DNA from 4 places in the Methylopila henanensis genome. Region 4 is predicted to be linked to each of the others. Evidence: riboswitches for the same ligand, from Rfam matches in the RefSeq annotation. Region 4 holds a riboswitch; each other region holds the start of a gene.
The links. Region 4 has a riboswitch for cobalamin ahead of ACFSCV_RS02550 (CbtB domain-containing protein). Riboswitches for the same ligand answer to the same signal wherever they lie in the genome.
Positions count from the first base shown of each region.

Region 1: linked by a shared signal. The riboswitch ahead of ACFSCV_RS15120 (TonB-dependent receptor plug domain-containing protein) and the one ahead of ACFSCV_RS02550 (CbtB domain-containing protein) in region 4 are both predicted to bind cobalamin.
Region 2: linked by a shared signal. The riboswitch ahead of ACFSCV_RS10450 (hypothetical protein) and the one ahead of ACFSCV_RS02550 (CbtB domain-containing protein) in region 4 are both predicted to bind cobalamin.
Region 3: linked by a shared signal. The riboswitch ahead of ACFSCV_RS18925 (TonB-dependent receptor) and the one ahead of ACFSCV_RS02550 (CbtB domain-containing protein) in region 4 are both predicted to bind cobalamin.

Region 1 covers NZ_JBHUER010000010.1:425,484-430,636, forward strand. Annotated here, with positions in the region: gene ACFSCV_RS15120 (TonB-dependent receptor plug domain-containing protein) at 1-1,443, opposite strand, end outside; cobalamin riboswitch at 1,566-1,764, opposite strand; gene ACFSCV_RS15125 (TonB-dependent receptor family protein) at 1,869-4,025, opposite strand; gene ACFSCV_RS15130 (hypothetical protein) at 4,075-4,437, opposite strand; gene ACFSCV_RS15135 (copper resistance CopC/CopD family protein) at 4,434-5,153, opposite strand, start outside.
Region 2 covers NZ_JBHUER010000007.1:145,792-150,944, forward strand. Annotated here, with positions in the region: gene prpC (bifunctional 2-methylcitrate synthase/citrate synthase) at 1-644, shown strand, start outside; gene ACFSCV_RS10445 (GlcG/HbpS family heme-binding protein) at 641-1,069, shown strand; cobalamin riboswitch at 1,194-1,436, shown strand; gene ACFSCV_RS10450 (hypothetical protein) at 1,605-1,982, shown strand; gene ACFSCV_RS10455 (hypothetical protein) at 2,003-2,290, shown strand; gene ACFSCV_RS10460 (RNA polymerase sigma factor) at 2,745-3,245, shown strand; gene ACFSCV_RS10465 (FecR family protein) at 3,372-4,295, shown strand; gene ACFSCV_RS10470 (TonB-dependent siderophore receptor) at 4,738-5,153, shown strand, end outside.
Region 3 covers NZ_JBHUER010000014.1:46,858-52,010, reverse strand. Annotated here, with positions in the region: gene ACFSCV_RS18945 (ABC transporter permease) at 1-275, shown strand, start outside; gene ACFSCV_RS18940 (ABC transporter ATP-binding protein) at 272-1,180, shown strand; gene fdxA (ferredoxin FdxA) at 1,229-1,567, shown strand; gene ACFSCV_RS18930 (ferredoxin--NADP reductase) at 1,727-2,500, shown strand; cobalamin riboswitch at 2,559-2,761, shown strand; gene ACFSCV_RS18925 (TonB-dependent receptor) at 2,878-5,091, shown strand; gene ACFSCV_RS18920 (ABC transporter ATP-binding protein) at 5,096-5,153, shown strand, end outside.
Region 4 covers NZ_JBHUER010000001.1:523,400-528,552, forward strand. Annotated here, with positions in the region: gene aptA (omega-aminotransferase AptA) at 1-290, shown strand, start outside; gene ACFSCV_RS02540 (hypothetical protein) at 292-702, shown strand; gene ACFSCV_RS02545 (Zn-dependent hydrolase) at 719-1,969, shown strand; cobalamin riboswitch at 2,048-2,246, shown strand; gene ACFSCV_RS02550 (CbtB domain-containing protein) at 2,282-2,467, shown strand; gene ACFSCV_RS02555 (CbtA family protein) at 2,484-3,242, shown strand; gene cobU (bifunctional adenosylcobinamide kinase/adenosylcobinamide-phosphate guanylyltransferase) at 3,239-3,772, shown strand; gene cobW (cobalamin biosynthesis protein CobW) at 3,769-4,809, shown strand; gene cobN (cobaltochelatase subunit CobN) at 4,835-5,153, shown strand, end outside.

The DNA.
Region 1 (5,153 bases), on a different contig from region 4:
GACGTCCCAGCCGCGGGTCTTCTCCGGCGTCAGATCGGAGTTGCCGCGGAAGTCGCCATAGAAACCGTAAAGCTCGAGCAGCGTCGGGTTCTTGACGCCGGTTCCGAACGAGGCGCGCAGCTTCGTGCCGGTCCGGGCGAAGGTGTAGGCGCTCGCGAGACGGTAGGTGGTCTCGTCCTTGAACCGCTCGTTGAAGTCGTGGCGCAGGCTTCCGGTTACGAACAGGCTGTCGAACAATCCGATCTGGTGCTGCGCCACAAGCCCGGAATTGACGATCGACTTCCGCACCGGCCCGCTCGTCCCGAAGGGCGGCTCCTGATAGATGCTCCTGCTGACGATGTGGTCGCGCTGGCTGTCCGCGCCGAAGGTCAGCACATGGGTCGCCGGCAGGCCGCCTTCGGTCGAGAAGCGGTAGTTCGTCTGGTAGTCGATCTTCGCCATCTCGCCGAGGGTCGACGACGTCCGGACGTCGTCGACGTCGTAGTTGCGGCGGTCCTGGTTGGTGTAGGACAATCCGAGCACATGGTCCCACGCGCCCTCCAGCAGCGTGGCCTTGCCCTGCACGCGCCCGAAGAACTGCTGGCCTCGCTCGCGATCGCCGCTCTCGACCGACGCGCTGTAGGACGGGTCCGCCAGCGGGCTTCCAAACCCGTCGCGGTCGGCCCGGAAACCGGTGTAACGGGCCACGCCGGTGACCTCGAACATGTCGCTCGGCCGCACCGAGACCTTCGCCAGCGCCGTGCCGCTCTCGTAGCCGTCGCGGTCGCGGAACCCGGCGTTCCAGGCGTCCCGGCTCTTGGCGATGGAGATCCCATCGGCGTGGAACATCTGGGTGGCGAACAGATAGTCGTAGGCCTCGTCTCCGCCGGAGACGGCGGCCGAACCGTTGAGCGTCCCGAACGAGCCGCCTTCGACCTGTCCGCGGAAGGACGGCTTGCCGTCGCCCTTGCGGGTGACGATGTTCACCACGCCGCCCGCGGCGTCGGAGCCGTAGAGCGCGCTCTGGGGGCCGCGCAGCACGTCGACGCGGTCGACCTCCAGCGCCAGCAGATTGGCGAAATCGAACTCGCCGCTCATGCCCGGATCATTCATTTCGATCCCGTCGATCAGCACAAGCGTTTGGTTGCCTTCGGAGCCGCGGATGCGGATCTGGGTCAGCGCGCCCACCGGGCCGGTGCGGTTGACGGCGACGCCCGGCATCTCGCGCAACACATCGGAGACGACGCGGATCTGGCGCTTCTCCAGCTCCTCGCCCGAGATCGAGGAGACCGCGCTGCCGATCGCGGCCTGCGGGCCCTCGACGCGGTTGGCGGTGACGGAGACTTCTTCGAGCGCGGTCGCCTCGTCCGCGGCGGGCGCCTGGGCGAAAACGGGCGTCGTCAGGGCGACGGAAACGGCGGCGAGCGCGGCGGCGCCCCTGAGAGAGGAAGGCAGGTCAGACATCGGGACCCCAAGCGGGACGAGTGGCACGTCACCGCGAACCCGAAGCCTCCCCGATCATGCGCGCATGACGCCCGCCCGACGGTTCGCCCACCATCGAGACACCCCGCCCGACGCGTTCGCGTGTGACCACACGGCTGACGGCAGGTCTCCTGGCTCACGGGTCCCTGCGGCTCCGTCGCCTTCCCAGATCCGGAGATCCAGTGGCCGATGACGAAGTCGCTCGCCGTTCACAGTAGCGGGGGCTGCCGCGGCCTGAGGTCGAGCGACCCGCACCGCGTTCCCTTTTGATCCCCGAGGGGAACCGTCGCGCGGACGCTAGGGCGGGACCGTGGCGAGGGTCAATATGGCGAAAGGCGCGGGCGCCCCGCAGACGACGCGCCCGCGCCTTTCATGTCACACCGCTCCGCGCCCTGGAGCGGGGGCCCTCACCAGCGGTACTTCACGCCGGCGTAGACCGCGCGGCCGGTCCCCGGCTCGTAGAGCGGCATGTTGGAAGTGGCGCGATCGATGATGCTGGCGCTCGAGATGTATTTCTTGTCCAGCAGATTCCGCCCTTCCACATAGGCCGAAAGGGCGCCGCCGGCGTCGTAGCCCGCCTTGGCGCCCAGCAACGCGTAGGCCTTGGTCTTCTGCGTGTTGGCGCTGTCGACGTAATAGGCTTCAGGTACCCATTCGAGGTTCGGTCCGGTGTAGAAGCCCTTCGGGTGCTTGTAGAGCAGCTCGGCGCGCACATAATGCCGCGGCGCTCCCGGCAGCTCGTTGTCGCCGAACTGGCTGTCGCCGTCGAAGCGGAAGTCGTTGAACGTGTAGGCGAGGTTGAGCCACAGCTTGTCGACCTCCGCCGGGGAACGAGCGTCACCCTTGGTGACGAGGCCACTGTCGCCGCCCTTCACGAATAGCCCTTTCCAGATGGCGGCGCCGAAGCCTATCTCGACGCCCTGATGCACGGTCTTGTCGGCGTTCACGACCCGGCAATTGCCGAAATCCGAATAGAGGCACTGGAACTCGTCCTTGATCTCCATCCGGTAGACCGCGACGTCCCAGGTGACGTCCTCGCGCGCGCCGCGCGTGCCGATCTCGTAGGTCCAGGCCTTCTGCGGCTTCGCCAGCGCCGCCCCGGCGAAGCTGTTCTCGCCGTAGCTCGGAACCTCGACCGAGCGCGAGATGTTGGCGAAGGCCTGCCATGTGGGGTCGATGTTCCAGAGCACGCCGAACTTGGGGCTGAACTCGGAGAAGCTCTTGGAGCCGGAGTCATCCTTCTGCGTGTCGGACGGGTTGTAGAGCGCGTCGTCGAAGAAGCGGTCCTTCTGGGCGCGCTTGGCGTGGAGAAACTGGAGGCCGGTCACCACGCCAACGGTCGGGGCCACGAAGAAGGTGTTCTCGGCGTAGGCCGAGACGTTCTTCGAGGTCTGTTCGGCGTCGAAGCGCTTGCCGCCCTTGTCGCCGCCGAGATTCTGATACTGGCGGGCGTCGTTCTCGCCGTTGTGGAGGTTGACGCCCGCCACCAGCCGATTGGCGTGGCCGGCGATCTCGCGCTCGTCGGTCGCGCGGGCGAAGCCGCCATAGTCGAAATACTTGTAGTCGAGCCACTGGAAGATCGGGTGCCGCAGGTGGCGGTCGACAACGAAGGCTCCGACGTCGAGCGTCGTGGTGTCGGCGATGCGGAAGGTCGTCTTGTTGGCGAAGCGTAGCGTGTCGAGGTTGCGCTCGTAATCCTGAGCGAGATTGCCGGCGTTGGCCCGCTTCGGGTTCTTCAGCGCCTGTTCGCGGGTGACCGCGCCCGGAATGTTCTGATCCACCGTGTTGGCGTTGAGGTAGAACCGCGTCTCCACGCCCTCGGACAACCGGTAGCCGATATTGGCGCTCACGCGGGCGGCGTCGCCGCTGCTGTGATCCCGGAACCCGTCCGCGCGCTGCCAGGAGCCGGTGATGAAATAGTCCGCGTTTCCGTGGACGCCGCCCGAGCTCGCCTGCGTGCGGACATGGCCGAAGGAGCCCAGGTCGATCCCGACCTGAGCGACGCTCGCGAGCGGATCGCGCCCCGTCGCGGTGACGAAGTTTACGGCGCCGCCGATGGCGTTCGCGCCGAACCGCAGCGCGTTCGCGCCCTTGTAGACCTCGATCATGCGGTAGGCGGACGGGTCGATCTCCTGGAAATCGCCGTAGCCGTCGGCCGTGTTGATCGGGATTCCGTCCATGTAGAGCTGGACGCCGCGCAGGTGGAAGTTGCGCGACAGGCCGGAGCCGCGGATCGAGAGCCGGGTGTCGTCGCCCCATTTGGGCTGGGCGAACACGCCGGGCGTGTAGTCGAGCGCGTCCTTGATCGTGAGGGCGGGCGTCGTGCGCTTGTAGGTTTCGGCGTCGATCACCTCGACGGCGCCGGGCGTGCGCTCGATTTCCGCGCGGCGCAGGTCGAGCGAGGGCGAGGTGAGGCTGCCGCCGGCGTCGCCGCGGCCTTCGACGTCGATGCCGGGCAGCGCGATGGCGGCCTCGGCGTCGGCCTTCGGGGACTGGGCGTGGGCCGGGGTGAGGAAAGCGGCGCAGGACAGCGCGACGCCCGCAAGGCGTGCGGACCGGGACATGGGAAACTCCGAGAACGGGAAGGCGTGAGGACGATCGGGGCCGGAACGGTCAGCCGAACCGCGGCGGCGCCCTCGGCGTCCTCAGCCTCCTGTCCCGCGCCGGCCTCGGAGGCGGCGCGGCCGCCCGCGCGCCGGCGCCGGCGAACCGCTCGACGTCGAGCGCGAGCGTGAGGACGGTCGCGTCGGGCGGGCCGAAGGCCACGCCGGTCCAGCACCCGACCGCGCAGCAGCCGGCGGGCTTGCCGGGCGCGTCGCCGCGGTCGGCCAGACCGCCGTCCACCGACGCTCCGGAGCACAGCACATGGCCGCCGGCGTCTGGCGCCGACACGCGCATGTCGGCCGCGAACACCGCCTGCAGGATGAGCGCGTAGGCGAGCGCGACCGCCGCGATGAGGCGGGGCGGCCGGGTCATCGCCTGATGTCCACGTCGGCCGAGAGGCGCACCATCTCGAAGTCCGAGACGAGGATGTCGAGCCGCGCCTGCCAGCGCCCCGGCGCGGGGATCACGAGCCCGTCGACGCGCCACGTGCCGTCGCCGGGCTTCACCGCCGCGCGCCGGATCGGCTCGATCCCCGCCGCGGGGTTCGACAGCGCGACGGTGAGTTCCTTCGCGTCGAGCGGGCCGAAGTCGCCGGTCATGATCACGATCGAGACCGTCACCGGACCCGCGCGGCCCGGCGCGATCGTGACGTCGGCCATGGCCTTGTCGGTGTGGATGTGGAACGCCGCCGGCTCGGCCGCGGCGACCGCCAGCACGCGCGGCGGCGGCGTGAAGCGCCAGAGCGCCGCGACGCCGAGGATCGCGGCGACGAGCCCGATCTCGACGGCGATCGCCCGCGCGAGGTTCCGCCGGGCCTGCCGGGAGCCGCTCTCGGCCGCTCCGGTCAGCCGCCAGCGGTTCAGCGCGGCGAGCGCGAACAGACCCGCGAGCAGCGCGGCCTTGGCGAGCAGCACCCGCCCATACGCGGTCTCGACCAGCGCGGCCGCGCTTTCGAGCTGGATCGCGGCGAGGGTCAGTCCGCTGAGCACGAGCGGAAGCAGCGCGAACGGGACGACGCGCGAGAAGCGCCGCAGCGCGTCGAGCGCGCCAGCGCCCTCGCGAGCGAGCGCCAGCCCGAGCGGGGCCAG
Region 2 (5,153 bases), on a different contig from region 4:
CGGAGGTCGACGCCATGCACGCCTCCTTCGTGGTGTACGCCGAACACGAGTTCAACGCCTCGACCTTCACGGCGCGCTCGATCGCCGGCACCGGCGCCGACCTCTATTCCTGCGTCGCGGGAGCGATCGGCGCGCTCGGCGGACCGAAGCATGGCGGCGCGAACGAACAGGCCTTCATCGAGATGTGCCGCTACGTCAGCGAGGACGAAGCCGAAGTCCGCGTCCGCGAGCGCATCGCCCGGAAGGACGTCGTCATGGGCTTCGGCCACCCTGTCTATGTAGCCGGCGATCCGCGCAACCTCGTAATCAAGGAGGTGGCCGCGCGGCTTGTGCGGGAAGGCTCGCCGTCGCGGCTGTTCGACGTTGCCGAGCGCATCGAGGCCGTCATGGCCGACGCCAAGCAGATGTTTCCGAACGTCGACTGGTACAGCGCGCTGGTCTACCACCTGCTCGGCACGCCGCAGTCCATGTTCACGGCCCTCTTCGCGATGGCGCGGACCGCCGGCTGGTGCGCGCATGTGATCGAGCAGCGCGCGGACAACAAGATCATCCGCCCCGCCGCCGAATACATCGGGCCGGGTCAGCGCGCCTTCGTGCCGATCGCCGGACGCAGCCCCGCGGCGGCCGAGGCGCGCGCCGCATGAGCGAGACGCCTCCGACGCGCGCGAAGCTTGCGTTCACCCACGCCGCCGCCCTGCGCGCGCTCGCCGCGGCCGCCGCCAGGGCCGACGAGATCGGCGTCCCGCATAACGTATCGATCGTGGACGACGGCGGCAATCTGCTCGCCTTCGTGCGCACCGACGGCGCGAAGCTGCTGTCGCGTGAGACGTCGCTCTCCAAGGCGATCGCAGCCGCGTCACACCGCCAACCCATCAGGCGGCTCGACCCGGCGCTGGAGACGCGGCTCGCCATCGCCTCCGGAGGCCGGCTGACCAACCTCGCGGGCGGACTGCCGATCCTGTTCGGCGGGGAGTGCGTCGGAGGGGTAGGCGTGGGCTCGGGCACGCCGGAGCAGGACGTCGACGTCGCTCGCGCCGTTCTGGGCGGCGCTGGGAGCCGACCTCCCTGAATGCGTCACTTAATGGCGCGACGGGCGCGGCTCGCGCGGGCCGGCTTTCCCTTCGCCTTTCTTCTGATTGTGACCTCATCGAGGGACCACTAGCTTCCAATTCCCCTCCGGCTCCGGTCGGGGGCGTCGATCGCGCCGGTGCTTCGCAAGGAGCTTAATAGGGAACGCGGTGAGGGCGGCATGGCCGCCCGATTCCGAGGCTGTCCCTGCAACTGTAAGCGGCGAGTTCGATGCGCGTTGGGGATGGGCCCGTGGCCCATTTTCCAGCCACTGGCGCAGGTCTCCGTTCGGAGGAACTGCCCGGGAAGGCCAGCGCATCGAACGATGACCCGCGAGCCAGGAGACCTGCCGGCGCTTGATCGCTCTTGCCGAGGCCCAGGGGGTGGCCTGGGCGCGGCTTTGTCCGTCTGAGCGATACGCGGTGTGGCAGGGGTCGCATCGGTTCGTCCTGACGGGTCGTGAGCGCGAGACCGTCGAGACGCGCCGACCGTTCGACGGTATCCCCTGTTGAGCTCGTAGCGCTCGGGGACGCAACATGAGTTTCATCGGTCGGTTGCCGCTGGCGATCGCGTTCGCAGCGAGCATCGGGCTGGTCGGCCCGGCGTCCGGCCAGTCTTCGGACGACGACGGCGGCGCGACGCAACTCGAGACCATCACAGTCTTCGGCTCCGAGCCCGACCTGAAGGATGTCCTGTCTCCGGGCGAGGTCTCGGTCGTCTACCCGGACGACGTGAAGGGCGAGCACAAGGCCCTTCCGGATCTGCTCGACCAGATTCCCGGCGTCTATGCGCGGCGCGTCGCGGGCACCGGCCAGTACACTACGTCGCGGGTCTCGGCGGCGCGCAGGTCGGCGGCACCTATAATAATGCGGCCTCGCGGCTGCAGCGGATCGCCTACGGCGCTGCGAACCTGACGACCGCCCCCGTAACGAACGTGTTCACTCCGAGCGCGAGCAACCCTTACGAAGTCCGTGACATCAGCTTCAAGAGCTCGACCGCCTACGTGCTTCTCGGCGCCTACGACAGCAGTTGGCAGATGAAGGGCAAGCTGGTCAGCACCACCAACTTCACCACCCTCACGACTGTCGACGACTTCACCGCGGGTGCGCCGGGCTACTTCTGGGCGGCCCAGTACACGCCCGACAACGACCGGATCTGGCTCGCGCGCGGAAACCAGATCCGCGTCTACACGGCCGCGAGCCCGGCGACGCCGCGACGCTGACCCTAACGGCGGGCAGCCTGATCTCCCTCGGCGAAACCTACGACAACATCAACGACTTCTCCTATGTCGGCGCGACGGGAGCGGCGACCGCAATCCGCGGTTATCGGTCGCCGACGCAGGTGTCGCTAAGCAACCTGCCGCAGCTTGGCGACGATCTCTTCAGGGGCGTGCCTCTTCATTGGCATCCTGCTGTCCTCCATATGGCCAAAAGCCATACCTCAGGGAGGACCACTTCTCAGGGGCAGATCAACTGCCGCGCGGCAATCGCCATCGTCGCAATGATCATCCGATCGCGAGGCCTGTCCGACGCGTAACCCCTCTCATCATTGTATTAATTCTAAAATACTGAACTTGCTATATTTTTTACTTCTGTCCAGAACGATGGCTGTCGTCGTGCGGCCGTTATGAGGCTTACGGTGCCGTCGCCGCCGGGTGCTCCATGCCGAACTCGTCCTTGAACGCGATTTATCTGAACCGAAGAGGTCTTTTGATCGGCTCGATATTTCGCGTCGTCCGCGATGCGCAGACAGCAGAGGACATCGCGCAGGAAAGCTACCTGCGCGTCGCGCAGGCCATCCGCGAGAATCCCGTCGAGCACGTTCAGGCGTTTCTGTTTCAGACGGCGCGGAACCTCGCGCTTGATCACGCCCGTCGGCAAGCCGCCCGAAGGCTCGTCGAGGTGGATCCGGACAGCGTCGAGTCTCGGCTCGTCATGTCGCCCGCGCCGCCGGCCGACCAGACGCTGATTGACCGCGAAAGGCTGGCGGCGCTGGAGGCCGTGCTCGGGCGCCTGCCGGAGCGGGCGCGCCGCGTCTTCACGCTGAGTCGTCTGGAGGGCTGGTCCTATCCGCGCATCGGCGAAGCTTTGGGGGTGTCGCCAAATACCGTCTACAACGACATGAAGCTCGCAATGAGCGCGTGCATTGACGCCATCGAGAGGTTCGATCGCCGCTAGCGAGCGAGGATCGACGATTGTGATGTTCTTCGTCGCGGATCGTCTGGACTATAAGGCCTCGCACGACAGCGGACGGCGACATTGTTTCGAGAGACTGCAGGCGACCATAATCAGTCTCCAGATGACGTGCGCGACGAAGCGCTCGCCTGGTTTCTGAAGATCCAGGCTCAGGGAGAGGAGGCTGAGGTCGTCCGCGCGTTCAACGCATGGTGCGGGGCTGATCCGGCGCACGCCGCGGCCTTCGCCGCCATCGCCGAGCTCTGGAGCTCGCCCGAGATCGGCGGCGCGGCGCTGCGCTTTCGCAAACCGCCTCCTGCGCGCGCGCCCGTAAACCGCCGTCTCGTCGTCGCCGCTGCGGCGTCCTTCGCCGCGGTCGCTGGACTGAGCGCACTCCGGGCGCCGGAATTGCTGATCCAGATCGAGGCGGACCACGTTTCCGGAACCGGCGAGCGCAGCCGCGTGGCGCTGTCCGACGGATCCCTCATGACGCTCGATGCAGCTTCCGCTGTGGCGCTCGATTTCTCGGGCGACAGGCGTTCGGTGCGCCTGCTGAAAGGCGCCGCCTTTTTCGATGTCCGGGCCGACCCATCGCGGCCCTTCCGCGTCGAGAGCGCTTTCGGCCTGGTGGAGGTGATCGGCACCGCCTTTGAAGTCCGGCGCGAGGGAAGCGCCGATCAGATCACTCTCGTTCGAGGCCGGGTGGACGTCGAACGACTGGCCGCGCCATCCGAGCGGCGTGCGCTCCAGCCCGGACAGGCGGTCGAGGTGACGCGAAGCGCCTTGTCCTCGCCCCGAACCGTCGACTCAGCGCGCACGGTCGCTTGGATGGAGGGCTGGCTCAGCTTCCGGGACAGGACGTTCGGCGAGATCGTCGACCGGCTGCGCGCCTATCGCGAAGGCCGCATCGTGATGCTCGGGAGCGGCGTGGCGCACGTCCGCGTGAGCGGTGATTACCGCCTGGATCAACCGGACGTGGCGCTCCGTTCGCTTGCCGCCGCGGCGGGGGCGACCCTTATCGATCTGCCGGGCGGGATCGCGCTGCTCCGCTGAGCGTCAAACGCATCAGAAAAATTTGTGAGGCTGCGACGCCTCGTTCGTCTCAGCGCATGGGGAGGGTGATCGCGACGGCGCGACCAGCCTTTCGCGAGCGGGGATGTTCATGCGGAACGGACTTAAGAAGCGTCGGGGCGTCGCGGGCGGACTGGCGCTTGCGCTGCTGTGCTCGGCGGCGCACGGGCAGGCAGCTCAACCCAAAGCAGCGGCTTCCGAAAGTCGCTCGATCACTTTCTTCATTCCTGCGCAACCGCTTCAGTCCGCTCTCGATACCTTCGTGCGCGCGACCGGCTGGCAGATTGGCTACCCCGCCAACCTCCCCAATGGAATGGTTTCCAAGCCGGTCGCAGGCGTCATGAAGCCGGGCGAAGCTCTGCGTCGCCTCTTAGAAGGCGCAGGCGTCGATTTAAGGCGCACTGATCCTCAGGCCGTCACGCTCGTGCGTCTCGACCGGACCTCCGAGGCCGACGACAGCGTGACGATCGCGTTGGAGCCGATCGACGTCTTAGGCGCGGGCGAGAACGCCCGCGGTCCGGTGAACGGGATCGTCGCCAAGCGCACGGCGAGCGCGACCAAGACCGACACGCCGATCCTCGAGGCGCCTCAGTCGATCTCTGTTGTCGGCCGCACGCAGATGGAGCGGCAGGGCGCGACCAGCGTCACCGAAGTGCTGCGCTACGTGCCGGGCGTCGTGGTCGAGACCTACGGTCCCGATCCGAAGGGCTTCGATTGGGTCTATCTGCGCGGCTTCAACGCGCAGTCCACGAGCGATTTCCGCGACGGTCTGCGGCAGTCGTCCGTCAGCTACAGTTTCTTCCGCACCGAGCCCTACGCGCTGGAGCGCGTCGAGGTGCT
Region 3 (5,153 bases), on a different contig from region 4:
TCGCGCTGTTCCGCGAGGTCTATCTGCCGGCGACGCTGCCGCAGATCTTCACCGGCCTCACCGTCGGCATGGGCGTCGCGTGGGTGTCGCTGATCGCGGCCGAGATGATCTCGGGCCAGTTCGGCATCGGCTACTTCACGTGGGAGGCCTACAGCCTGGTGCAGTATTCGGACATCGCGCTCGGCATGATCTCGATCGGAGCGCTCGGCCTCGCCTCGAGCTGGGCGATCCGCATGGTCGGCCGCCTCGTCATGCCCTGGAGCGCCGCCCGATGACCGCGATCCCCCTGAAGCGCCCCATGACGATGGAAACGCCGCGCGAGGCCGCCCCGACCCGAGGCCGGATCGAGATCCGCGACTTCGGCCTGCGCTACGAGACCGCCGCCGGCGCGACCGACGCCGTCTCCGGCGTGTCGCTCACCGTCGAGCCCGGCGAGTTCGTGTCGATCATTGGCCCGTCCGGCTGCGGCAAGTCCACGATGCTGAACGCGCTCGCCGGCTTCCTGAAGCCGACCTCGGGCACGGTCGCCGTCGACGGCAAGCCGATCGACGGCCCCGGCGCCGACCGCGGCATGATCTTCCAGCAGTACTCGCTGTTCCCCTGGAAGACGGTGCGCGAGAACGTCGAGTTCGGCCTCAAGATGAAGGGGATCGACCGCGCCGAACGCGCGCGGCAGGCGCGCACCCTGCTCGGCCTCGCGGGCCTGTCGCAGTTCGAGAACCAGTATCCGGACGCGCTCTCCGGCGGCATGAAGCAGCGCGTCGGCATCGTGCGGGCGCTCGCCACCGGCCCGCGCATCCTGCTGCTCGACGAGCCCTTCGGCGCGCTCGACGCGCAGACGCGGCTGATCATGCAGCAGATCCTCACCAACATGTGGCAGCGGCTGAAAATCTCGGTGCTGTTCGTCACCCACGACATCGACGAGGCGATCTTCCTGTCGGACCGGGTCTACGTCATGACCGCCCGGCCCGGCGCCATCAAGGCGGAGGTCGCGGTGCCGCTGCCGCGCCCGCGCGAGCCCGCGCTGATCATGTCGTCGGAGTTCCTGGCGCTGCGCCGGGGGCTGATGTCGCTGATCCGCGAGGAAAGCCTCAAGGCCATGGGCGGCGAGATCAACGAGGACGCCATGAAGGGCCTCGCCGCCAATTTCGAGGGCCAGGACATCGCCAGCGCGCTCTGACGCGCCGTCGACGCCCGCTCCCCGCATCACCCGAAGGAAACGCCGACGATGACCTATGTCGTCACGGAGAACTGCATCCGCTGCAAGTACACCGACTGCGTGGAGGTCTGCCCGGTCGACTGCTTCTACATGGGCGAGACCATGCTGGTGATCTCGCCCGACGAATGCATCGACTGCGGCGTCTGCGAGCCGGAATGCCCGGCCGAGGCGATCAAGGCCGACACCGAGCCGAACCTCGAGGGCTGGGTCGCGTTCAACGCGAAATACGCCGCGCTGTGGCCGAACGTGACCGAGAAGAGCGATCCCCCCGCCGACGCCCCCGAATGGGATGGCCGCGCCGGCAAGCTTGAGTCGACCTTCGGCCACGCCGACCCCGCGGCGGCGTGACTGCGACGCCGATCCACGGCCGTCATGCCCGCCTTCGCGGGCATCCACGACTTTCTTCTCGTAGCCGCAGCGTGTCTTAAGTCGTGGATACCCGGCTGCGCCGGGCATGACGGCGGAACCAGCGGCCGACGCAGCGTCTGACCGAAGGACCTCCCGCCGATGAGCAAATATCTCGAAGAGCGCGTGACCCATGTCCGGCACTGGACGGACACGCTGTTCTCGTTCCGCACCACGCGCGATCCGTCGTTCCGGTTCCGGAATGGCGAGTTCACGATGATCGGCCTCGAGGTCGAGGGCCGGCCGCTGGTGCGCGCCTATTCCGTCGTCTCGGCGAACTACGACGAGGAGCTCGAGTTCTTCTCGATCAAGGTGCCGGACGGGCCGCTGACCTCGCGGCTGCAGCACCTGAAAGTGGGCGATCCGATCCTCGTCGGCCGCAAGCCAACCGGCACCCTCGTGCTCGACAACCTGCTGCCGGGCCGGAACCTCTATCTGCTCGGCACCGGCACCGGCCTCGCCCCCTTCCTGTCGATCATCAAGGATCCGGAGGCCTATGAGCGCTTCGAGAAGGTCGTGCTCGTCCACGGCTGCCGGCAGGTGAACGAACTCGCTTACGGCGAGACCATCACCGAAACCCTGCCCAAGGACGAGCTGCTCGGCGAGATGATCTCCGCCGGCCTGATCTACTACCCGACCGTCACCCGCGAGCCGTTCCGCAACCGCGGCCGCATCACCGACCTGATGGCGTCGGGCAAGCTGTTCGAGGACATCGGCCTGCCGGCGATGAACAGGGACGACGACCGCTTCATGCTGTGCGGTTCGCCCGACATGATCCGCGACACCCGCCAGCTCTTGGTCGACGGCGGCTACGAGGAAGGCAACCACGGCGAGGCCGGCCATTTCGTGATCGAGAAGGCCTTCGCCGAGAAGTGACGGCCCGGGCGCCGTCGCAGGCGCCCGAAAGGCCGCATTGCGCCGCGCCGAAATGCGTCGTAACCGTGGCGGCGACGGTTCCCCTCGGGGATCAAAAGGGAACGCGGTGAGGACGTCTCGACGTTCGAATCCGCGGCTGCCCCCGCAACTGTAAGCGGCGAGTCCATCGTCATCTCAGCCACTGGGTTTTCCGGACCCGGGAAGGCGACGACAGGACGACGACCCGTGAGCCAGGAGACCTGCCGTCAGCCGTGGTCACACGCGAGCACATCGGGCGGGGTGTCCTGATGGGTGCGGAACGGCTCCGTGCGTCTTTGCACGGCTCCGGGAAGCTTCGTTCGCGGTGACGAGCCACTGCCGTCGCCCGGAGCTTCGCATTGTCGACCTTTCCTTCCCTGACGTCCGGGGCCGCGTTCCGACGCGCCTCGCCCTCCCGCACGCTCAGCTCGGCGCTTGGGGGCGCCTCGCTTCTCGTCCTGAGCGCCGCCCTCCCCGCCTTCGCGGAGGCTTCCGAAGGCGTCGTTGCGCTCGATGAGATCAACGTCTCCGGCGAAGCCCGACGCCTCGCGCCCGGGCCGAACCTCACCGTGTCGACCGGCGCCGGCAGCCGCCTCGATCTCACCCCCTTGGAGACGCCCGCGAGCGTCGACGTGGTCTCCGGCGACGTGGTCCGCGACCGCGGCCAGTCCTCCATCGCCGAAGCCGTGACGCAGAACGCCGCCGGCTTCAGCTTCATCGGCACGCCCGGCAACGGCTTCGGAGCCTACTCGTCGCGTGGCTTCACCGGCGTGAACTCGGTCACGACGCTCTATGACGGCGTGCGGCTCTACCCCGGCAACGGGACCGTCACCTTCCCGTTCGACACCTGGACGGTGGACCGGATCGAGGTGCTGCGCGGCCCGGCCTCGGTGCTCTACGGCGAGGGCGCCATCGGCGGCGCCATCAACATCATCCCGAAGAAGCCGCTCACCGACGAGCGCCGCAACGAGGCCCGCGCGGTGGTGGGCACGGACGGGCAGGTCGGCCTCGCCGCCGGCAGCGCGGGACCGATCAATGAGAAATTCGCCTACAGCTTCGACGTGGCCGCCAGCCGCGGCGACGGCTGGATGGACCGGGGCGACTACAAGAACCTCGCCTTCTCCGGCGCGCTGAACTGGCGGCCGACCGACGAGCTCTCCGTCACGCTCAGTCATGACGGCGGCCACAACCAGCCGAGCCGCTATTTCGGCACGCCGCTGAAGGGCGCCGGCAATGTGGAGAAGGACTGGATCGGCGAGAACTACAACGTCCGCGACGGCGTCATCCGCTTCAACGACAACATCACCCAGCTCAAGGCGGAGTGGACGCCGAACGAGACGGTGACGCTGCGGGCGACCGCCTACAGCGTGGTCAGCAACCGGTTCTGGCGCAACGCGGAAAGTTACAGGTGGTCGGCGTCAGCCTCCCCGCTGTTTCCGGATGGTCAGATCAACCGTTCCGACTATATCGCCATCAAGCAAGAGCAGGAGCAGATTGGCGCGCGGGCCGACGCCACCGTTCGCAGCGAGTTGTTCGGCATGGCGAACGAGGCGACGATCGGCTTCGACGTCAACCGGTTCAGGTTCAGTCGCCTGAACAATGGAGGCTATGGCGATCCGGCCGTGAATCCGCCGCTGCCGCCGAAGGGCTTCGATCCGGGCGAGTACGGTTCCACGAGCTCCTATGGCCGCGAATATCGCGCCACCACGACCCAGTACTCGCTCTCGTTCGACGACCGGCTGAAGCTCACCGACCAGCTCTCGCTGGTGGCGGGCCTGCGTTACGACCACCCGGAGATCGACTATCGCAATCTCCGCACGGGCCTTAAGGCCAACCCGACGCTGGACTCGATCTCCTGGCGCGTCGGCGCGGTCTACGAGCCTGTGAAGAACCTTGCTTTCTACGCCCAGTATTCGGAAGCCGCCGACCCGGTGAACTCGCTGCTGTCGCTGACGCCGGCGCAGTCCGATTTCAAGCTCTCCAAGGGTCGGCAGGTCGAAGCCGGCGTAAAGCAGAGCCTGTGGGACGACCGCTTCGAGTGGACGCTGTCGGCCTTCTACATCGAGAAGAAAGACCTGCTCGCGCCGAGACCGGGCGCGCTCGCGGGCACGCCCGCCGAGCAGATCGGCAAGCAGTCCTCGCGCGGCGTGGAAGCCTCCGTCGGCGTGGAGCTTGGCCACGGTTGGCGGGTCGACGCCAACGGCACGATCCTCGACGCGCGCTACGACGAATTCTTTGGAGCGGGCGGCTTGAGCTATAAGGGCAACACGCCGAACGCCGTGCCGGAAAAGCTCGCCAACGTCTGGGCCACCTGGCGCTTCGCGGAGAACTGGAAGGCGCAAGCCGGCCTGCAATACGTCGGCAGGACCTACACCTCGGCCAGCAACGACTACAAACGGCCGGCTTACGCGCTGGTGAACGCCGGGCTGCAGTGGAAGCCGACGGGCTACGCCACGCTCGACGCCCGGGTGAAGAACCTCACCGACAAGACCTACGCCTACGCCGGCGGCGACTATCAATGGTACTTCGGCGCGCCGCGCACCGCCGAACTCGCGCTGCATCTGAAGTTCTGACGCCATGGCCGCGCCTGTCCGGCTGAAGGTGGAGAATCTGGCGTGGGGGCCTCCGGGCCGCC
Region 4 (5,153 bases):
GCGCCAGCGAGGTCGGCGAGCGCTTCGCCGACGCCCTGCACGCGCTCAAGGGCCTGCCGCACGTCATCGACATCCGCAACATCGGCCTCGTGGGCGCGGTGGAGCTGGAGCCGATCGAGGGCCAGCCGACCAAGCGCGCCTTCTCCGCGTTCCTGAAAGCCTACGAGAAAGGGATCATGATCCGCACCACCGGCGACATCATCGCCATGTCGCCGCCGCTGATCATCTCGGAGGCGCAGATCGACGAGCTCGTCGGGACGCTCGCCGACGTGCTGCGCGAGATCGACTGACATGGCCATGCCCCCGGCGCGTCCTGCGGAAGCCAAGCCTTCGCCGAACGAAGGCCCGATCCGCAGGGACGAGGACCGCCCCCTGAGCCGCGCCGCCTTCTTCGGCTGGGGCCTCGGCTTCATCGCGCTGATCGCCCTGTCCGTGGTCGGTCTCGGCCACAGCCCCCAGATCCGCGGCGCCGCCAATCCGCAGTATTGGGCGGTGGTGGCGCTCATCGGCGCGGCGGTCGCGGCCGCCGTGATCATGCTCGCGAGGTCCGCGGCCGCGACCCGCGTCGGCGACGCGCTGCGCCGGGTCGGCGTGGTTCTCGGCGCGATCGGGCTCGTCCTGTTCCTGTGGGAAGCGCTCGCCGTCGGCCGGGGCCTCTCGCCCTCGCCGGTCGGCGTCGCCGCGACCCTGCTCGGCTACTGATACGAAGGCTCTTCTCATGGCAGCGCCCGCGACCCACAACCTCGCCGTCGACGGTCGGCGGCTCTGGGAGACGATCCACGAGACCGCAGCCTTCGGCGGCACGCCTAAGGGCGGCGTGCGCCGGCTGACGCTGACGGACGAGGACCGGCAGGTGCGCGACTGGTTCCGCGCGGCCTGCGAGGCGCTCGGCTGCACTGTGACGATCGACGACATGGGCAACATGTTCGCCCGCCGGTCCGGCCGTCGCGACGACGTCGCGCCGATCGCCTTCGGCTCGCATCTCGACACCCAGCCGACCGGCGGCAAGTTCGACGGCGTCCTCGGCGTCCTGGCCGGACTGGAGGTTCTGCGCACCCTGCACGACGCCGGCTACGAGACCAGCGCGCCGCTGGAGCTCGTGAACTGGACCAACGAGGAAGGCTCACGATTCGCGCCCGCCATGCTCGCCTCCGGCGTTTTCGCCGGCGCGATCGCGAAGGAGACGGCGCTCGCCCAGACGGACCGCGAGGGCGCGACCTTCGGGGCCGAGCTCGACCGCATCGGCTATCGCGGCGAGGAGCCGTGCGGAGCGCGGAAATTCTCTTCCTTCTTCGAACTGCATATCGAGCAGGGCCCTATCCTCCAGGACGAGGACAAGATGATCGGCGTCGTCGAGGCGGTTCAGGGCATCCGCTGGTACGAGCTGACGCTTGTCGGCCAGGACGCCCATTCCGGCGCGACGCCGATGCGGCTTCGCCGGGACGCGCTGGTGGGGGCGGCGCGCGTCGTCGCCGCCGTCGACCGCATCGGCCGTGCGCGGCCGGACTGCGTCGGCACGGTCGGCCTGATGGAGGTGCGGCCCAACTCCCGCAACGTGTCGCCGGGCGAGGTCTTCCTCACCGTCGACTTCCGGTCGCCAGACGACGCAAACGTGGCCGCGATGGAAAGCGATCTCATGGCGGCGGTCGCCGAGATCGTCTCGGACCTCGGCCTCGAAGGCGCGCCGGTCCGCATCTGGGACCAGCCGGCGACGATCTTCGACGCGGAATGCGTGGCCGCGGTTGAGGCGGCCGCAGAAGCCTTTGGTCAGGGCTCCCGACGGATGGTCTCCGGCGCCGGACATGACGCCGCCTATGTCGCCCGCGTTGCGCCGACCGCCATGATCTTCGTGCCCTGCAAGGACGGGATCAGCCACAACGAGGCCGAAAGCTCCACGCTGGAGCAATGCGCCGCCGGCGCGCAGGTGCTGCTCGACGCCGTCCTTCGCTACGACCGGCGGTTCGGCTGAAACGGCGCGCGTCCGGAGGAAGCCACCCTACGAACGGCCGCCGCGCTTTCCGTTGTCGCGCTCTCCGCCGTCTGCTACGCGTCAGGTGTTCGCTTCGGCTCCTTCGGGACCAGAGGGAATCCGGTGGGGAGCGTTATGGGCTCCGAATCCGGAGCTGCCCCCGCAACTGTGAGCGGTGAGCGGCGCGCCAGTTCCGCCACTGGACGTCTCGTCCGGGAAGGCCGGCGCGTCGCTGCGACCCGCAAGCCAGGAGACCTGCCGCGGCGCCCACGCCAACGCCCTCGGTGGGAGGGCACGAAAAGGCTTGAACCCATGTCGCACGCCGATCTCCGTTCGTCCGCCGCCCCCGCCGCGCGCGTCTCATCGCGCGCGTTCCCGATCGTCGCCGCCTTCCTGTTCGGCGTGATCATCATCGGCGGAACGGGCTTCGCCCAGATGGCCGTGGCGCACAACGCGGCCCACGACCACCGGCACTCGATCGGTTTCCCCTGCCACTAAGGCCGGAGCCGACATCGTGAACCTTTTCCGCACCATCGTTCTGGTGGCGGCGCTGGTTGGGCTCGGCTCCGGCCTGGTGCTGACCCTTGTGCAGCATTTCAGCGTCCAGCCGCTCATCGTTCAGGCCGAAGCGTTCGAGTCCCGGCGCGAGGAGGCCTCGGCCCCCAAGCCGCACGACCACGAAGCCTCCGGCGAGCACGACCATCTGGCCGCCGCTAAAGCCGACCTCGCCGCGCAGGAAGCGCATGAGGCCCACGCCCACGATCCCGACGCCTGGGAGCCCGCCGACGGCGCCGAGCGCTTCGGCTGGACCGTCGCAGCCAACGTGCTGAGCGCGGTCGGCTTCGCGCTGCTGCTCGTCTCCGCGAGCGAGCTCAAGGGCGGCCTGACCTCGTGGCGCGAAGGCCTGTTCTGGGGCCTCGCCGGCTTCGCCGCCTTCACGCTGGCCCCCTCAATCGGCCTGCCGCCGGAGGCGCCTGGCGTCGCCGGCGCGACGCTGGAGGCCCGGCAGCTGTGGTGGATCGGCACGGTGGCCGCCACCGCGCTCGGTCTGGCGCTGCTCGCCTTCGGCCGTTCGCCCGTGTTGGCCATCCTGGCCGTCGTCCTGATCGCCGCGCCCCACGTCATCGGCGCGCCCCAGGCCGACGAGGCGCCGGCGATCCCGCGTAAGCTGGAGCACGACTTCGTGGTGGCGGTGATCGTGACCGGCTTCGTGTTCTGGGCCGCGCTCGGGACGCTGGCGGGCGCGCTGCGTCCGCGCTTCGGCGGAGCGTGACCGTCCGGCTGTCGCTCGTCCTCGGCGGCGCGCGCTCGGGCAAGAGCCGCTTCGCCGAGGGCCTCGCCGCCGTTCACGGTCTCGATCTCGTCTATGTGGCGACGGCCGAGGCTTACGACGACGAGATGCGCGACCGCATCGCCCGGCACCGGGCCGACCGCGCCGACCGCGACTGGCGCACCGTGGACGCGCCGCTCGCTCTCGCCGAGGCTGTCGCGGCCGAAGCCGGCCCGGACCGCGTCGTGCTGGTGGACTGCCTCACGCTCTGGCTCAGCAACATGATGCTGGCCGATCTTGATGTGGAGCATGAGGCCGGCCGGCTGCTTTCGGCGCTCGCCGCGGCGCGCGGCCCCGTCGTTCTGGTGTCCAACGAAGTGGGCTACGGCGTCGTGCCCGAAAACGCGCTGGCCCGCGCGTTCCGCGATCATCAGGGCCGGCTGAACCAGCGCGTGGCGGCGATCGCCGATCGCGTGACGCTGGTGGCGGCTGGCCTGCCTCTCGATCTCAAGCTCCCGAAGGAGCCCCTATGACCGCCCCGCAGAAGATACCCGCCACCGTCGTCACCGGTTTTCTCGGCGCCGGCAAGACCACGCTGATCCGCCACCTGCTGCAGAACGCCGGCGGCCGGAAGATCGCCCTGATCGTCAATGAGTTCGGCGACGTCGGCATCGACGGCGAGGTACTGAAGGCCTGCGGAAGCGACGCCTGCCGGGAGGAGGACATCGTCGAGCTCGCCAACGGCTGCATCTGCTGCACGGTGGCCGACGACTTCGTCCCCACCATGGAAAAAATCCTCGCAAGGCCCGAAGCGCCCGACCACATCGTGATCGAGACCTCCGGCCTCGCGTTGCCCCAGCCGCTGGTGCGCGCCTTCCGCTGGCCGGAGATCGCGACCCGGGTCACCGTCGACGGCGTCGTCACCGTGGTCGACGGCCCCGCCGTGCGCGACGGGCGCTTCGCCCATGACGAGGAGGCGGTGGCCGCCCAGCGCGCCGCCGATCCCAATCTCGATCACGAGGACCCCATCGAAGAGCTTTTCGAGGATCAGGTGCGCGCCGCCGATCTGATCGTGCTGCACAAGGCCGATCTGCTCGCCGGCGACGACGCGGACGCCGTGAAGGCGCAGGTTCTGGAGCATGCGAGCGCAGGCGTGCGGGTGGTCTCCGCTGCGAACGGCGAGATTTCCGCCGACGTGCTGCTGGGCATCGCCTCCGGCGTCGAGGACAAGATCGACGGCCGCCCGACCACCCACGAGATGGAGGGCGAGGTCCAGCACGACCACGACGACTTCGTGAGCTTCATCGCCGAGACGCCGGAAGCCGCCGACGTCGCCGAAATGGAGGCGCGTGTGCGCAAAGTGCTCGACGCCCACGACGTGTTGCGGATCAAGGGATTCGTGCCGGTGGCGGCCAAGGCCGCGCGCCTCGTGGTGCAGGCGGTCGGAACCCGCGTCGACAGCTATTTCGACCGCCCGTGGAAGGACGGCGAAGCTCGCCGCGGCCGGCTAGTGGTGATCGCCGAGAAGGGCGTCGACCAAGCAGCGATCGAGGCCGCGCTGGCGGGATGACGCCCGCTTCGGCGAAGGTGACCGAATGCATCTCCTGAAGGCCCAGGGACAGCCGATCGGCGACGGAACGGAGGCGGTCGATCTCGACCTGTCGCCGGCCGACGTGGTGATCGTGTCCGCCGCCGACACGGAGATCGCAGGCCTCGCCCGCGCCCATGCGGCGCTGGGCGGAACTGGGCCGACGCTCCGTCTGGCGAGCCTTCTGAAGCTGCGCCACAACATGTCGGTCGACCTGTTTCTGGAGAAGACGATCGCCCGCTCGAAGCTCGTGGTGCTGCGGCTGCTGGGCGGCGCGGCCTACTGGCCCTATGGCGTCGACGAAACCGTGCGGGTGGCGAAGCGTC